DNA from 3 places in the Limnohabitans sp. INBF002 genome. Region 2 is predicted to be linked to each of the others. Evidence: predicted binding sites of a transcription regulator. Region 2 holds the regulator's gene; each other region holds the start of a gene.

Region 1 (5,790 bases), 610 kb from region 2:
CTTCCCCAAAGCCACGTGTGCCGTGCCATTCACGCCCGTGCCGGGGTCACGCTTGCTGGCCGTGGATGCCATCGCTCGCCAAGCCTTGCTCAAAGCCATGCTCGACGTGGCGCAACAGCACCAACTGTCCTCCTTGCATTTGCTGTTCACCAGCCCCGACGACCGTGCTGTTTGCAACGCCCTTGGCCTGATGCAGAGACAAACCGTGCAATTCCATTGGCACAACGCCGACCTGCAAGGGACGCCCTTTGAGAGCTTCGATTCTTTCTTGGCCAGCCTCTCCCAAGAGAAACGCAAAAAAATCAAACAAGAACGCCGCCGCGTGGCCGATGCAGGCGTGACGTTTCGCACCTCAGTCGGCTCCGCCATCAGCACGACTGACTGGGATTTTTTCTACCAATGCTACGAGCGCACTTACCTCGAACACGGCAACGCGCCGTACCTGAGCCGCACCTTCTTTGAACACATGCAGCGCGACATGCCTGAGAACTGGGTGCTGTTTGTGGCCGAGCGCGACAACCGCCCCATCGCCAGCAGCTTGGTGGCTGTGCAGGGGCTAGGCAGCGCAGAGGCCGTTGCCTATGGCCGCTACTGGGGCGCGTTAGAGCGCGTGGACTGCCTGCACTTTGAAGCCTGCTACTACCAACCACTCAACTGGTGCATCGCCAACGGCGTGCAGCGCTTTGAAGGTGGCGCGCAAGGCGAACACAAAATGGCCCGCGCCCTCATGCCCGTCCCCACCTACAGCGCACATTGGCTGGCCCACCCCGCGTTTGCAGATGCCGTGGAACGGTTTCTTGAACGTGAGTCAGCGGGTGTTGACAACTACCTCGACCACTTGGCCGAGCGCAGCCCCTTCAAACGCCAAGAGCCTCAATAGTCAAGCAGGCATAAAAAGCCCGCAGAAACAAAAAAGCCCGCCAAAGCGGGCTTTCGGTAAACACAACCAAGAATTACTTCTTGTAGTTGGCCATGCCGTCCAAGATTTCTTTGTGGGCAGACTCAATGCCTTCCCAACCCTTGACTTTGACCCACTTGCCTTTTTCGAGGTCTTTGTAGTGCTCAAAGAAGTGGGCGATTTGTTGCAACTGCAACTCATGGATGTCAGCCAATGACTTGATGTTGCTGTAACGAGCCAAGATTTTCTCGGTCGGCACTGCCAACACTTTGCCGTCCACGCCACCTTCGTCTTCCATCAACAAGATGCCCAGCGCACGGCAAGGCACCACCACGCCGGGTGGCAATGGGAAAGGTGTCATCACCAACACGTCCACAGGGTCGCCGTCGCCAGCGATGGTTTGTGGCACATAGCCGTAGTTGGTGGGGTAATGCATGGCCGTGCCCATGAAGCGGTCCACGAACAGAGCGCCAGACTCTTTGTCAACTTCGTACTTCACGGGATCCGAGTTCATCGGGATTTCGATGATCACGTTGAAGGCTTCAGGAACTTTGCTACCGGGGGTGACTTGATTCAGGGACATGGTTGTCTTGTTATAAAAGTTAAAAAAGAAACACAGAGGATTAGCCCCGATTTTACTTTCACGGGGCTTGCGTCTCTGCGTTGTCTGCGAAACCTTTATTCGTGGGTACTTTTACCCGTTTCGTCCATCAAGCCTAAGAAAACACGCAAAAAGTACACCGCCATCACCAAAACAAAGGCAATCACGGCCACGCTCATCAAGCCGTAGTCGGTCGAAAAAAGGTCAATCCAAGCTTTCATGGGGTTACTCCTATCAATTGCAATGCCCCTACTTTGCCCCGTCTCAACGCTTGTCGCACTGATCTACATCAAGGCTTAGGGGATTCGTGGCTCAGGCAAAATCAAAACATGTCTGAACGCGTGATTCCCTTGGTCGATCAACGGCTCCTTGCCTTACCGGCCACCCTCCCTTTGCAACCCATTGCAGCCAATGGTTTGCTCAGCGACAGCTTGGGTCGTCCCCTACACGACTTGCGCATCAGCGTGACCGACCGTTGCAACTTTCGCTGCAACTACTGCATGCCCAAAGAGGTGTTCAACAAAGATTACGCCTACCTGCCTCATGGTGACTTGCTGAACTTTGAAGAAATCACTCGCCTTGCCAAAGTGTTTGTATCCCACGGCGTGCGCAAAATTCGTCTCACCGGTGGCGAGCCTCTGCTGCGCAAAAACCTTGAAATCTTGGTGGACCAGCTGGCCAATATCCAAACGCCTGACGGCACGCCGCTAGACCTCACCCTCACCACCAACGGCTCGCTGTTGGCCCGCAAAGCCAAGTCACTCAAAGACGCGGGCCTGAACCGCGTGACCGTGAGCCTAGACGGCTTGGACGATGCCGTGTTCCGCGCCATGAACGATGTGGACTTTCCCGTGAGCGATGTGCTCGACGGCATTGCCGCCGCCAAAGACGCAGGCTTGGGGCTGGATGCCAACGGCCAGTTGACCGGCCTCAAAGTCAACATGGTGGTCAAGCGTCGCACCAACGTCGACCAAATCTTGCCCATGGCCCGCCACTTCCGCAGCAGCGGCATCACGCTGCGCTTCATCGAATACATGGATGTGGGCGCGACCAATGGCTGGTGCATGGACGATGTGTTGCCTTCTGCCGACGTGATTCAACGCCTGCAACAAGAATTCCCACTCGTGGCCTTAGAGGCCAGCGCACAAGGCGAAACCGCGCAGCGCTGGGGCTATGCCAACGCCGCAGGCGTGTTCGATCCTGTCTTGGGCGAAGTGGGTGTGATCAGCAGCGTGACCCAAGCGTTTTGCCGCGACTGCAACCGCGCCCGCCTCTCCACCGAAGGCAAGCTCTACCTTTGTTTGTTTGCCACACAGGGTTATGACTTGCGCAGCCTCATGCGAGGGGGGAAAGCCAGCGATGCCGATATTGCGTCGGCCATCGGCCATATTTGGCAAGGCCGCGACGACCGCTATTCCGAACTCCGCGCCTCCCTGCCCGCCGACAGCTCACCCGACGGTTCATCTGCGGCACGTCGCGTCGAGATGAGCTACATCGGTGGCTAAGCAGCCCTAACCAACACACCCGCATGACACACAGCATTGAACCCCAAGACATCACCGGCCTCATCTTGGCCGGAGGCCGAGGCAGCCGCATGGGCGGCGTGGACAAAGGCTTGCAAAACTTCAACGGCATCCCGCTGGCCTTGCACACCCTCATGCGCCTAGGTCCCCAGGTAGAAACCGTGATGGTCAACGCCAACCGCAACCTCTCGGCCTATGAGTCGTTTGGAGCCTCTGTATGGCCCGATGCCTCGGCTGACTTTGCCGGGCCGCTGTCGGGTTTTTTGGTGGGCCTAGAGCGCGCCGAAACACCCTACGTGCTCACCGTGCCGTGCGACACACCGCGCCTGCCACTCGACCTGGCCGAGCGTTTGGCCGCAGCCATGGTGCGCGAAAACGCCAACATCGCCATGGCCGCAGCACCCGAGACCGATGACCAAGGCCAAACCCAAATTCGCACGCAACCGGTGTTTTGCTTGATGAAGATTGAGTTGTCTGAAAGCTTGGTCAAGTTCACCCACGCCGGTGGCCGCAAGATTGACGCATGGACCGCACAGCACAACACTGTGGTCGTGGCCTTTGACGCCCCGGGTGATGACCCGCTGGCGTTTGCCAACGTCAATACCTTGAACGAACTGCAAGCCCTCGAAAACGCCGCGCCATGAAAAGCATCGACGACATCGCCGCCGCCCTGCAAGGCTACGACCCACAAGCCTTGAGCGTGGACCAAGTCAACGCGTTTTTGCATGAGCTCGTGCAACCCGTGTCTGCTGACGAATCGCAAGACGTGTATTTGTTTGACGCACTGGGCCGCGTACTGGCGCAAGACGTCATCTCGCCCATCAGCGTGCCTGCACACAACAACTCGGCCATGGATGGCTTTGCGTTTGATGCAGCTCAGCTACAAGCCGATCAGCCCCTCACCCTGCGCGTGCTGGGCACTGCACTGGCGGGCAAAGCCTGGCAAGGCAAGGTCAACGCAGGCGAATGCCTGAAGATCATGACCGGCGCCATCCTGCCCGACGGCCTAGACACCGTGGTGCCGCAAGAGTTCTGCCAAACCGTCAGCGCACACGATGTGACCACCGTCACCATTCCGCCCAACATCTTGAAAGCTGGCGACAACCGCCGCTTGCTAGGCGAAGACCTGATGCAAGGCGAGCCTGCGCTCAACGCAGGCCAACACCTCACACCCGCAGCCTTGGGCCTCATCGCCAGCCTTGGCCTGCCCGATGTGCGAGCGCACCGCCGTTTGCGCGTGGCGTATTTCTCCACCGGCGACGAAGTGCTGAGCTTGGGCGAAGCGCCACGCGAAGGCGCGGTGTATGACAGCAACCGCTACACCGTGTTTGGCCTGCTCACACGCTTGGGCTGCGACGTGATTGACATGGGCGTGGTGCGCGACGACCCGGCCTTATTAGAAGCCACGTTTGCCAAAGCGGCACGGGAGGCCGACGCCATCATCACCAGCGGTGGCGTGAGCGTGGGCGAAGCCGACTTCACCAAAGCCATGATGAAAAAGTTGGGTGACGTGGCGTTTTGGAAAATTGCCATGCGACCAGGCCGACCCATGGCCGTGGGTCGCATTGGCAAGTCGGTTTTGTTTGGCCTGCCCGGCAACCCCGTGGCTGTGATGGTGACTTTTCTTGCGTTTGTGCGCCCTGCACTCTTGCGCATGATGGGCAGCACCGCACAAGCTGCGCCACTGTTGCGCGCCAAATGCTTAGAGCCCCTGCGTAAAAAAGCGGGCCGCACCGAATACCAACGTGGGTTTGTCAGCAGCGCGCCCGACGGTACGCTGCAGGTGCGCACCACCGGCAACCAAGGCTCAGGCGTGCTGAGCTCGATGGTGCAAGGCAATGGCCTCATCGTGCTGCATCACGCGCAAGGCAATGTCGCGGTGGGCGACGAGGTGGATGTATTGATGTTTGAGGGCGCTATTTAAGCGCCCCCGTAGACGCAAAGCGTCAAGCGTGAATTCGAAGGTGGGTGTCAAGCACCCACGTCCTCGTCTTCATGGCGAATGGTGATGGCGCCCGGCACTTTGTTGCGCGCCAACAAGGTGTACATGGTGGGCACCACAAAGATGGTGAGCAAGGTACCCAAGCTCATGCCACCCACAATCACCCAACCAATTTGCTTGCGGCTTTCAGCGCCTGCGCCACTGGCCAAAGCCAATGGAATCGCACCCAACACCATCGCCCCGGTGGTCATCAAAATCGGGCGCAAACGCAAGGTGGCGGATTGCGTGACCGCAGCGAACAGCTCCATGCCTTCTTCGCGCAACTGATTGGCGAACTCCACAATCAAAATGCCGTGTTTGGTAATGAGGCCCACCAAGGTGATCAAGCCGATTTGGCTGAACACATTGAGCGTGCCGCCACTGAACTGCAACGCCAACAATGCGCCCACCATCGACAGCGGCACCGACAGCATGATGACCAGTGGGTCCACAAAGCTTTCAAACTGCGCGGCCAACACCAAGAAGATGAACAACAAGGCCAGCACAAACACAATCACCAACGAGCCCGATGATTTGACGAACTCACGCGAGGTGCCGTTGAGGTCGGTGGAGTAACCGGGCTTGAGCACCTTTTGCGCTGTCGCATTCATGAAGGTGATCGCCTCGCCCAAGGAATAGGTCGGCGCCAAGTTGGCGCTGATGGATGCGCTGCGGCGCTGGCTGAAGTGGTTCAGCTCACGCGGCACCACCACCTCTTTGGTTTTCACCAAAGCGGACAGAGGGATCATGGCATCGCCCTTGCCGCGCACAAACACGCGTTCGATGT
Region 2 (5,790 bases):
CTCCAAGCAGCGCAAGACCATCCCCATCGTTCCAGAGCCTTCGGGCTCTGCGGACGAGGCGATGGTCTCGCTTTATGCTGCATCGAAAAAAATCTACCCTCGCTCTGTGGAGGGTATCTTTGCTTATTGGCGCTGGATTTTGGTGGTCCTGACGCAGCTGGTGTTTTACGGTTTGCCTTGGTTTGAGTGGGGTACACGTCAAGCGGTGCTGTTCGATTTGGCGTCGCGCAGGTTTTATATTTTTGGTTTGGTCTTGTACCCGCAAGACTTTATTTATCTCACGGGCTTGTTGGTGATTTCAGCCTTGGCGCTGTTTTTGTTCACGGCAGTGGCGGGGCGTTTGTGGTGTGGTTATGCCTGTCCGCAAACGGTTTACAGCGAAATTTTCTTGTGGATTGAGCGCAAGGTCGAAGGCGACCGCTCCGCCCGTATGCGCTTGGACGACGCAGACTTCTCGTTGGAGAAGTTGGTTAAGAAGTGGTACAAGCACATCATCTGGATCTTCTTGTCGATCTGGACTGGCTTCACTTTTGTGGGTTACTTCACACCCATCCGTGAGCTGGCAATGGAGTTTTTCCTGACGCAGATGAGTTCATGGGAACTGTTCTGGGTGTTCTTTTATGCCTTCGCCACGTATGGCAACGCTGGGTTCATGCGCGAACAGGTGTGTAAATACATGTGCCCTTACGCACGCTTTCAAAGCGCCATGTTTGACAACGACACGCTGATCGTCACCTATGACACTGAACGCGGCGAACCACGTGGCCCACGCTCAAAGAAAGCAGAGACGGGTGTCCTGAACTTAGGTGCTTGTGTAGATTGCACCTTGTGCGTTCAGGTGTGTCCGACAGGCATTGATATTCGCGATGGTTTGCAATACGAATGCATTGGTTGTGGCGCGTGCGCCGATGTGTGCGATACCGTCATGGATAAGATGGGCTATGCACGTGGCTTGGTTCGCTACTCCACACAAAATGCGATGGATAACAAGTGGACGCCTCAACAAATCTGGCAACGCTTGATGCGACCTCGTATTCAGATTTACACCATGATCTTGGTGGCGGTGACGGTGGGTTTATTTGTTTCACTCAGTTTGCGCACCCCCTTTAAGGTGGACGTTGTACGCGATCGCTCAACCTTGTCACGGATTACTGAGTTCGGCACACTGGAAAACGTGTACCGTTTGCAAATCATGAATGCGGCTGAAACTGTTCAAACGTACCATTTGTCCGTCAAAGGCTTGCCCGGCCTGAAAATCACGACTGACACAGAGGTAATGGTTGACCCTGCACAAGCCCGTTGGGTGGTATTGCGAGCCGATATTCCTTATGGTTCTGCCGAAGGTGGGTCGCACAAAATCATGTTTGAAATTCAGGCTTCGGGTACTGATGAGTTCGTGGTCGAGAAATCTGTGTTCATCGTTCCTAGGTAATGCATCATGAAACAAGACACACCTGATACCAAACCTTGGTGGCAATACGGCCATGTATGGCTCATCATTGCGGGGCCTGCTGCGGTGGTCGTGGCTGGCTTCATCACCTTGGCGATTGCGATTCGCGTCCCTGATCCCGTGGTGGCCGACGACTATTACCGCCGAGGTTTAGACATCAACAAAACCTTGGCAGCAGAAAAAGACATGCAGTTGGCGCCCGCCATGCAGGCGCGCAACCATGTGGTGACTCCCAAAGCTGAATCAGCCAAGCCAGACACCCCCGCGAAAACCCCATAACTTTTTGGCGCATTCAGCCCTAAACTGAATTAGTTCCTTCTCAGGAGAATCAGAATGTTGGCTCAGCGAATGATGTGGATTGCATGGCCCGCCTTTTTAGTGGCGGGTGTTTTGGAAATGCTGGTGTTTGCATTTGTGGATCCGCAAGACATGCAATGGTTTGGTCAGCCCATCGAGCTTTCACGACAAGGTGTGTACACCTTGTCGTTTTTTGTTTTTTGGGCCATCACAGCGGCATCAAGTGCTTTGACAACCTTGCTCTCGGTGTCGCCATTTGAGGTGAACCGTTGCCCCTTGGTGCCCACGGAGCGGCCAGATGGTTGCCCTAAGCAAGAGGTGTGCTGCGAACCTGTGGCGGTTTAAACTGGCTGACAGGTTTGTGCGTTCACGATGAGTTTGAGCGCATCTGGATTGAGGATGCGCACGTGGCGCTGCTTGACCTCAACAATGCCGTCTTCCACAAATTTAGAAAACGTGCGGCTCACGGTTTCTAGTTTGAGTCCTAAGTAGCTGCCAATCTCTTCACGCGTCATTCGCAAAACCAATTCTGATTGAGAGAAACCCCTGGCGTGCAAGCGTTGCACCAGGTTCAGCAAGAAGGCGGCTAAGCGCTCTTCGGCCCGCATGCTGCCCAGCAGCAACATCACCCCGTTTTCACGCACGATTTCACGGCTCATGATTTTGTGCACATGACGTTGCAGCGAAGTAATTTCGCGTGACAACTCTTCAATGCGATCAAACGGCATCACACACACTTCAGCGTCTTCGAGCGCGACAGCATCACAGGTGTGGTGGTCGCTCACAATGCCATCTAGGCCAATGATTTCGCCCGCCATTTGAAAGCCCGTCACTTGATCGCGGCCATCCTCAGATGAGATGCGTGTCTTGAAGAACCCTGTGCGAATGGCGAACAGCGCGTTGAACTTGTCACCATTTCTGAAAAGGTTATCACCGCGAGTCACTTTGCGACGCGTCGCCACCACCTCATCCACACGTTCCATTTCGCTCTCATTCAAGCCCAAAGGCATGCAGAGTTCTCGCAAATTGCAATTGGAACAGGCGACTTTGATACTGGTGGAATTCATGGGTGCTGACAGTCGTTTGTGTTGATGCAGGTCAACTTTTTAATGTGTCTACACGCCTATTATGGAGCGCAAATTTAGGTGTGAACTTATGCATTCTCTTGTCCTCAATCCAGAACTTTTACGGCGCTATGACGTGGCTGGGCCGCGCTACACCTCGTATCCCACCGCAGACCGATTTGTGGAGGCATTTGGTGAGGCTGACTACTTGCAAGCGCTAGAGCAACGCCGCGATGGTGTGGGCGCAAAAGCCTACCCCTTGTCGCTGTATGTGCACATCCCGTTTTGTGAGTCGCTGTGTTATTACTGTGCGTGTAACAAAATCATCACCAAGCACCATGAGCGTGGCGCCGAATATTTGCGTTATCTAGAGCGCGAGGTTGATCTCAACATTGCGCACTTAGGTCAAGGCCAAGTGGTGTCGCAGCTCCACTTGGGCGGGGGGAGCCCCACATTTCTGAGTGATGATGAATTAGCGCAACTGATGTCTATGTTGCGCCGTAATTTTCAGTTTGCGCCGGGTGGCGAATATTCGGTTGAGATTGACCCACGCACGGTCACGCGCGAACGATTGGCCGCTTTGGCCGAACAGGGCTTTAACCGTTTGAGCTTTGGCGTGCAAGACTTTGAACCCGCCGTGCAAAAGGCGGTGCACCGAATCCAGCCCGCAGAGCAAGTGTTTGATTTGGTGGCGGCCTCGCGCGAGTTGGGGTTTGAGTCGGTCAACGTGGATTTGATTTATGGCCTGCCCATGCAAACGCCTGAGACCTTTGAGCGCACGCTGGGCCTGGTGGTCAAGCTTCGTCCAGACCGCATCGCGTTGTATGCCTACGCCCATTTGCCCGAGCGCTTCAAACCGCAACGCCGCATCCATACCCAAGATTTGCCACCTGCGGCCTCTAAGCTGGTGATGCTCTCCAGCGCCATGCGTGTGCTGATGGACGCGGGCTATGTGTATGTGGGCATGGATCACTTCGCATTGCCCACTGACGCGCTGGCGGTGGCCAAGCGCCAAGGCCGTTTACACCGCAACTTTCAGGGCTACAGCACGCAGCCTGATTGCGACTTGATTGCCTTGGGCGTCTCTTCCATTGGCCGTGTGGGGCCGACCTTCAGTCAAAACGTGAAAACATTGGACGAGTACTACGACTTGCTCAACCAAGGCCGCTTGCCCGTTGCGCGTGGCATGGCTCTGACGCGTGATGACTTGGTGCGCCGCACAGTCATCATGGCGCTGATGTGCCAAGGCAGTGTGCTGTTTGAATCGGTGGAGTTGTCGCATTTGGTGGACTTCAAGCAGTATTTCGCCCCAGAGATCAAAGCGTTAGAGGCAATGCAAGAACAAGGGTTGTTGACCATGGATGACGCTGGTATTCACGTGACTGAGCTGGGTTGGTTCTTTGTGCGTGGTGTGGCCATGGTGTTTGACAAATACCTGCAAGCCGACAAGAACCGCGCAAGGTTCTCTAAAATCATCTGATGAACACAACTTTGGCCCTCACCGCACTCCTCATGGGGCTCGCGGGTGGGCCGCACTGTTTGGCCATGTGCGGTGCGGCTTGTGCGGGCATTGGCCGCGCGGCCCAAAAGCAAACGGGCGGGCAGGGCACTTCGGCCATGCTCTTATTTCAATTGGGGCGCGTTGTGGGCTACAGCGTTTTGGGCGCATTGGCGGCCAGCACCATGCAAGGCGTGGGTTGGCTCAGCACACAGTCGGCGGTGTTTCGCCCCTTGTGGACGTTGCTGCACATCGTGGCCTTCATGGTTGGGTTGCTATTGCTTTGGCGCGGTGAACAACCGATTTGGCTCGAAGGCTTTGGTCGCCGCATTTGGCGGCGTGTGCAGACGATGACGGCGCACCTCAAATTGCGCAATGGTGGCGCGGTGGTCCTTGGTGTTTTGTGGGCCTTGATGCCTTGCGGTCTTTTGTACGGTGCGCTTTTGGTCGCTGCACTCAGCAACAGCCCCGTTGAAGGTGCTGGTGTGATGGCACTCTTTGCATTGGGCAGCGCCGTGGTGTTGACGATTGGTCCATGGGTTTGGTTGCGCTTGCGAGGCGTACAAACCGTAGATGGCCGCAACGGCGCATGGGGTGTGCGTTTGGCCGGGGCCGCACTCGCCGTCAGTTCAGGCTGGGCCTTGTGGATGGGCCTTGTCGAGTACCAAGCGCCGTGGTGCTTGGTGCCTCAATGATCAGCTTGTGATGCCTTTGTAAAACATATAAGCGGCCAGCACATAGAGCACGCTGGCAAACACGCGTTTGAGTTTTTTCACGGGCAGCATGTGTGCTGCTTTTGCGCCTAGCGGGGCTGTGAACACGCTGCAAGCCGCAATGACAGTCAAGGCCGGCACCCAAATGAAACCAAACGCATCGTCAGGCAAACCTTGTACCGACATACCGCTGATGATGTAACCCACCACATTGGCCACGGCAATCGGAAAGCCCAAAGCTGCACTGGTGGCCACGGCGTTATGAATGGCCACGTTGCACCACGTCATGAATGGCACGCTGATAAAGCCACCGCCAGCGCCCACCAAACCAGAGATAAAACCAATCACACCACCCGCGCCCATGAGGCCTGCGGTGGCTGGCACTTGGCGTGTGGGTGCGGGCTTCTTGTCTAAGAACATTTGCGTGGCTGAGAAGCCCACGAACAAACCAAAGAAGATGGCCAAGTAAGACCCCTTCAACAAGGCAAATACGCCCAAGCTGCCAATCATGCTGCCCAACACGATGCCGGGTGCCAAGCCTTTGACCAAATCCCAGCGCACGGCGCCACGTTTGTGGTGGGCGCGCACGCTTGAGATCGAGGTGAAGATGATGGTCGCCATCGACGTGGCAATGGCCATCTTGACGGCCAGGTCTGCGTCCACGCCACGTTGCGAAAGCATGAAGGTGATGAAAGGCACCATGATCATGCCGCCCCCAATGCCGAGCAAGCCGGCCAAAAAGCCAGTGCAAACGCCAAGCGCGGCGAG
Region 3 (5,790 bases), 920 kb from region 2:
TGCGCTTTGATGCACTGAACTACTGGCTGCAAGCTTTGCTATTTGTGTCGACCGACGAGCGCGCAGCTTGGACATTCGAGCAATTCGATGCCGCCATTGCCCAAAACAAACGCGACTTCGACACCCGCTTGGCCAAAGCCCGCGTGCTGATTGCCGCTGAGTTGTTTGAAAACGCGATGGACGAGTTGCTGGAAATCATCATGCGCGACAAGGCATGGAACCACGATGTGGCGCGCAAAACCTATGTGGCCATCTTGGAACTGATGACGCCACCCAAGCCCAAAACGGACGATGCCGCCTTCGGCAAATCCGCAGGCGGCATCGAGTTAACTGGCAAAGCTGCGGTGCAAGAAGACCCCGTGTTGGAGATGATTTCTCGCTACCGTCGCAAGCTCAGCATGGTGCTGAACTAATCAGTCCTTCAACCGCTCCCAAGCCTCTTGGTACTTGGCGGCGGTTTGGGCGATCACCTCTTGCGGCAAATGCGGTGCAGGGGGTGACTTGCTCCACGGCTTGCCTTGCACTTGGGCAGTCTCCAGCCAGTCACGCAAGAACTGCTTGTCGTAGCTCGGTGGATTCACGCCGTCTTTGAAACTTTGCGCATAGCTGTCAGCAGGCCAGTAGCGTGAGGAGTCGGGTGTGAGCACCTCGTCCATCAACACGAGGTCGTTGTTGGCATCCAAACCAAATTCAAACTTCGTATCAGCAATGATGATGCCTTTGGCGACGGCCACATCACGCGCGGTTTCGTACAAAGCAATGCTGACAGTTTTGATTTTCTCGGCCAAGCCGCCACCAATCATCTCCACCACTTGTTCGTAAGTGATGTTCTCGTCGTGGTCACCCACGGCTGCTTTGGCCGCGGGTGTGAAGATGGGCTCTGGCAACTTGCTGGCGTTCTTCAAACCTTTGGGCAGCTTGACGCCGCACACGGCTTGGTTCTCTTGGTATTCCTGCCAGCCGCTGCCCGCCAAATAGCCACGCACCACCGCTTCCACGGGGATGGGCCTCAAGCGTTTGACCAACATCGAGCGGCCAGTGACTTGTGCCACTTCGTCCGCGCTCACCACGCTCTCGGGCGCTTCGCCGGTCAAGTGGTTGGGGCAAATGTGGCCGAGCTTGCCGAACCAAAACAATGCCATCTTCGTGAGCAATTCGCCCTTGCCGGGGATGGCCTCGCCCATGATGACGTCAAACGCGCTGATGCGGTCAGACGCCACCATCAAGATGCGGTCGTCGCCCACGGCGTAGTTGTCGCGCACTTTGCCGCGTGCGAGCAAAGGCAAAGAAGTGAGCGCAGAGGTGTGCAAAGCTGTCATGAGTTACTTCACCAACTGAGCGAGTTCGCCCTTGGCATACTTGGCCGCCACCACAGAAAGGCTGTCGCCTTTGATCTTGCTGCCTTGGCCTTCGCAACCGAATTCCAAATAACGTTGTTTGCAGATGTTCATCGCGGCTTCGCGGGCTGGCTTGAGCCATTCGCGGGCGTCGAATTTTTCTGGGTTTTCAAACATGAACTTGCGCGCGGCAGCCGTCATGGCCAAGCGGATGTCGGTGTCGATGTTGACCTTGCGCACGCCGTGCTTGATGGCTTCTTGAATTTCAGACACGGGCACACCGAAGGTCTGCTTCATCTGGCCGCCGTATTGGTTGATCATGGCCAACAGGTCTTGCGGCACGCTGCTAGAGCCGTGCATGACCAAGTGGGTGTTGGGGATGCGGGCGTGAATTTCTTTGACGCGGCTGATGGCCAAGATGTCGCCCGTGGGTTCACGTGTGAACTTGTACGCGCCGTGGCTGGTGCCGATGGCGATGGCCAAGGCGTCGAGTTGCGTGGCTTTCACAAACAGCGCAGCTTCTTCAGGATCGGTCAACATTTGGCTGTGGTCGAGTTTGCCCACCGCGCCAATGCCGTCTTCTTCACCGGCTTCGCCTGTTTCCAAATTGCCCAAGCAACCCAATTCGCCTTCGACTGACACGCCCACTTTGTGCGCCATGGCCACCACCTGTTGGGTGACTTGCACGTTGTACTCAAAGCTAGAAGGTGTCTTGCCGTCTTCCATCAACGAGCCGTCCATCATGACGGAGCCAAAGCCAAGGTCAATCGCGCCTTGGCAAACCTTGGGCGATGTGCCGTGGTCTTGGTGCATGACCAACGGAATGTGTGGGTAGGCTTCGGTGGCGGCTTGAATCAAATGCTTGATGAAAGGCTCACCGGCGTATTTGCGTGCGCCAGCGCTGGCTTGCAAGATGACAGGCGCGCCCACGGCGTCAGCCGCCATCATCACGGCTTGCACTTGCTCCAAGTTGTTGACGTTGAAAGCTGGAATGCCGTAACCGCGCTCTGCAGCGTGGTCCAAAAGTTCGCGCATCGATACGAGTGCCATGGGGAAATCCTCAAAAATTAAAAACTTATGTAACTGCTGGCAATTTTAAAGGCGGCAGCTCAACGCACAGCTGACAGGCCCAAAAGCCCACCCACCGTGCAAGATGGTTTAGCGAACTTCGCAAATGCGCAGCATGTTGGTGCCGCCGGGCGTGCCCATGGGGTCGCCGCAAGTGATGGCGTAGACATCGCCCGTGTCCACAATTTCGCGTAACTTCAGGTGCGCTTCGGCTTGGGCCAGAGCGGTGTCGCGGTCGGCGCTGGTGTCCATCAACAAGGGGCGCACGTTGCGGAACAAAGCCATGCGGCGCTGCGAGGCCACTTTGGTGGTCACCGCGTAGATGGGAATATGAATGCGGTGGCGGCTCATCCACAGCGCGGTGGAGCCCGATTCGGTCAAGGCCACGATGGCTTTTGCGCCCAAGTGGTGCGCCGTGAACAAGGCGCCCATCGCGATGGTTTGGTCAATGCGGGTGAAGGTTTGGCCTTTGAAATCGGCGTCCAGTTCCACGTCTTCAGCCGCTTCAGCGGCTTCGCAAATCTTGGACATTTCTTGCACTGTCTCAAGCGGGTATTTGCCTGCGGCGGTTTCAGCACTGAGCATGACGGCGTCTGTACCGTCAATCACGGCGTTGGCCACGTCGCTCACCTCGGCGCGCGTGGGCACGGGGTTGGTGATCATGCTTTCCATCATTTGGGTGGCGGTGATCACCACTTTGTCGTGCTGGCGCGCGAGCTTGATCATGCGCTTTTGCAGTGCAGGCACAGCCGCGTTGCCCACCTCAACGGCCAAATCGCCACGCGCCACCATGATGCCGTCGCTGGCTCGCAAAATTTCGTCCAACAGCGGGATGGCTTCGGCGCGCTCAATCTTGGCAATCAAGCCCGGCTTGTGTTTGTATTCAGCGCCCGCCACGTTGGCCAGTTGGCGCGCCATTTCCATGTCGGTGGCGTTTTTGGGGAAGCTCACCGCGAGGTAGTCGGCTTGGAAGCTCATCGCGGTTTTGATGTCTTCCATGTCTTTGGCGGTCAAGGCTGGTGCAGTCAGGCCACCGCCTTGTTTGTTGATGCCTTTGTTGTTCGACAACTCGCCACCAATCTTCACTGTGGTGTGCACTTGCTCACCGCGCACGGTCTCTACCGTCAACACAATCAAGCCGTCGTTGAGCAGCAGCAAGTCGCCGGGCTTCACGTCGCGAGGCAGTTCTTTGTAGTCCAAGCCCACACCTTGCAAATCGCCGGGTTCGGTGCGCGAGGCGTCCAACACAAACTTGGCGCCGTTCTCCAACATGACCTTGCCGTCCACAAACTTGCCCACGCGAATCTTGGGGCCTTGCAGGTCGGCCATGATGGCCACTTCGCGGCCTGCGCGGGCGGCGGCTTCGCGCACCAGTCGGGCGCGGTCAATGTGGTCTTGCGCTTTGCCGTGGCTGAAATTCAGGCGAACCACGTTCACGCCAGCGCGAATCATGGCTTCCAGCAACGCGGGATCGCTGGAAGCTGGGCCTAAAGTAGCAACAATTTTGGTAGCGTGACGTGCCATGTTTTATGTCTCCGAATGTGTTTTGTTTGCTTGATTCTTACATGCTTAAAGCACGCCACAGCGGCGTGTTTCAACATATCCGCAGGCAAAAACGCATGCTTTGGACCTCTTATCAGCCTTTGGTTGATAAGGGGCTTGACGGGTAAACACCCATTCATGTGCGTAAACAGCGATAATCTGCCACTAATTGATGCAAATCAGTGCGCATCATCACAGCTCACCTAAGATTCATCTTCTATGACCACAAATATCCAACCTATCCTCCCCGGCGAACCGATGCCGCACCGCAAAGTCATGCGCGAATGGCTGATTCCTTTGGCCGAGCGCACCACGGCGCTGGCCATCGTCATGCTCGTCGTTGACTACGTGCTGTGGGGTGCGCTCATGGCAGGCACCGTGCTGTTCGAGTCTTGGTGGGCCAAGCTCTTGAGCGGCTGCGCAGCAGGTTTTGTGATTGGCCGCTTGTTCATCTTGGGCCACGACGCTTGTCACCAAAGCCTCACACCACACCGCAACCTCAACAAGTGGTTGGGCCGCATTGCCTTCTTGCCCTCGTTGACCGCCTACAGCCTGTGGGACATTGGCCACAACGTGGTGCACCACGGTTACACCAACCTCAAAAACTTCGACTTCGTGTGGGCCCCTTACACCCCCGAAGAGTTCGAAGCCCTGAGCCCCTTCGAAAAATTGCGTGACCGCGTGTACCGCAGCGGCTGGGCACCTGGCTTGTACTACATGATCGAAATTTGGTGGAACAAGATGGTCTTCCCCAACGAAAAGAACATGCCCACACGCCGTCCCATCTTCATTAAAGACTGCTTGCTGATCACTGCATTCGCCGTCGTTTGGATCGCTGTCATGGCTTGGGCTGCAATCGCCACTGAGCAAACCATCGGCTACATCTTGTTGATGGGCGTGGGCGTGCCCTTCTTCTTCTGGGTGACCATGATTGGTTTCGTGGTGTACGTGCACCACACCCATGTGGACGTGTCTTGGCACGAAGAGCGCACAGGTTGGTCTAAGGCGTCGCCTTTTGTGTCCACCACCGTGCACTTGACCTTCCCCTTGAACATTGGCGCGCTGATGCACCACATCATGGAGCACACCGCGCACCACTTGGACATGAGCATTCCTCTGTACAAACTGAAACAAGCGCAAAGCAAACTCGAAGAGTTGCTGCCAGAGCGCATCATCGTTCAGCCTTTCTCTTGGCGCTGGTACTTCCAAACAGCACGCGACTGCAAGCTGTATGACTTCAAGACCGACAGCTGGACCACTTACGACGGCAAGGTCACTAGCCCTCGTGCGATGAAGGCCTAAGCACCCAGCCTTCTCAGCCCCGCAAGTTCTCACGAATTTGCGGGGCTTTTTCTTGTACGCTCCATGCCCATGAAGTTCATTGTTTTGTTTTTGTTGGCCGCTGCAGCCACCGCATCGCACGCCATGTGGGTCACGGTCACGCGCAACGAAGTGGCCACCGTTTACATCGACTCCAGCGCCATCAGCAAAATGGGTGGCAACCGCCGCGTGTGGGTGGTGTACGACCTGCAAGCACCAGACCAAACAGGCCAGCAATCGGTCAAATCAAACATCGATTACGACTGCGCCGAAGGCAAATACAAAACCCTCAGCGCCACCAGCCATCCCAACAAAATGGGCAACGGCCCCGCCATCAAAGCCCTGCCAGTGTCTGAAGGCTGGCGGCCCATCAGCCAAGACAGCATGAGCCGACAGTTGTTTGCGTTTGCTTGTGCTTGGTGAGTTTTAACCCGCAGCGCGCTTGGTCAAAATCTCAAACGCAGGCAAGGTCTTGCCTTCCAGCACTTCCAAGAAAGCACCACCGCCGGTAGAGATGTAGCCC

What was found. Region 2 encodes FNR, which switches genes on or off when oxygen is low (the NO sensors DNR and NnrR bind a similar motif). Its sites were predicted from a motif close to TTGATNNNNATCAA; they were not measured.
Region 1: QMG15_RS07015 (DUF3149 domain-containing protein) is a predicted target of FNR. The motif match lies at 1,779-1,792, and genes of this name have one in related genera.
Region 3: QMG15_RS12500 (fatty acid desaturase) is a predicted target of FNR. The motif match lies at 4,117-4,130, and genes of this name have one in related genera.

Annotation. Positions count from the first base shown of each region.
Region 1 covers NZ_AP027055.1:1,424,554-1,430,343, forward strand. Annotated here, with positions in the region: gene QMG15_RS07005 (GNAT family N-acetyltransferase) at 1-880, shown strand, start outside; gene ppa (inorganic diphosphatase) at 954-1,481, opposite strand; gene QMG15_RS07015 (DUF3149 domain-containing protein) at 1,577-1,720, opposite strand; gene moaA (GTP 3',8-cyclase MoaA) at 1,829-3,004, shown strand; gene mobA (molybdenum cofactor guanylyltransferase MobA) at 3,028-3,666, shown strand; gene glp (gephyrin-like molybdotransferase Glp) at 3,663-4,946, shown strand; gene QMG15_RS07035 (efflux RND transporter permease subunit) at 4,994-5,790, opposite strand, start outside.
Region 2 covers NZ_AP027055.1:815,524-821,313, forward strand. Annotated here, with positions in the region: gene ccoG (cytochrome c oxidase accessory protein CcoG) at 62-1,432, shown strand; gene QMG15_RS04130 (FixH family protein) at 1,439-1,729, shown strand; gene QMG15_RS04135 (hypothetical protein) at 1,784-2,092, shown strand; gene fnr (fumarate/nitrate reduction transcriptional regulator Fnr) at 2,089-2,826, opposite strand; gene hemN (oxygen-independent coproporphyrinogen III oxidase) at 2,903-4,291, shown strand; gene QMG15_RS04150 (sulfite exporter TauE/SafE family protein) at 4,291-5,004, shown strand; gene QMG15_RS04155 (sulfite exporter TauE/SafE family protein) at 5,005-5,790, opposite strand, start outside.
Region 3 covers NZ_AP027055.1:2,493,799-2,499,588, forward strand. Annotated here, with positions in the region: gene trxA (thioredoxin) at 1-413, shown strand, start outside; gene QMG15_RS12485 (phosphoribosylaminoimidazolesuccinocarboxamide synthase) at 414-1,319, opposite strand; gene fba (class II fructose-bisphosphate aldolase) at 1,323-2,387, opposite strand; gene pyk (pyruvate kinase) at 2,496-3,929, opposite strand; gene QMG15_RS12500 (fatty acid desaturase) at 4,167-5,249, shown strand; gene QMG15_RS12505 (surface-adhesin E family protein) at 5,319-5,690, shown strand; gene QMG15_RS12510 (phosphoglycerate kinase) at 5,694-5,790, opposite strand, start outside.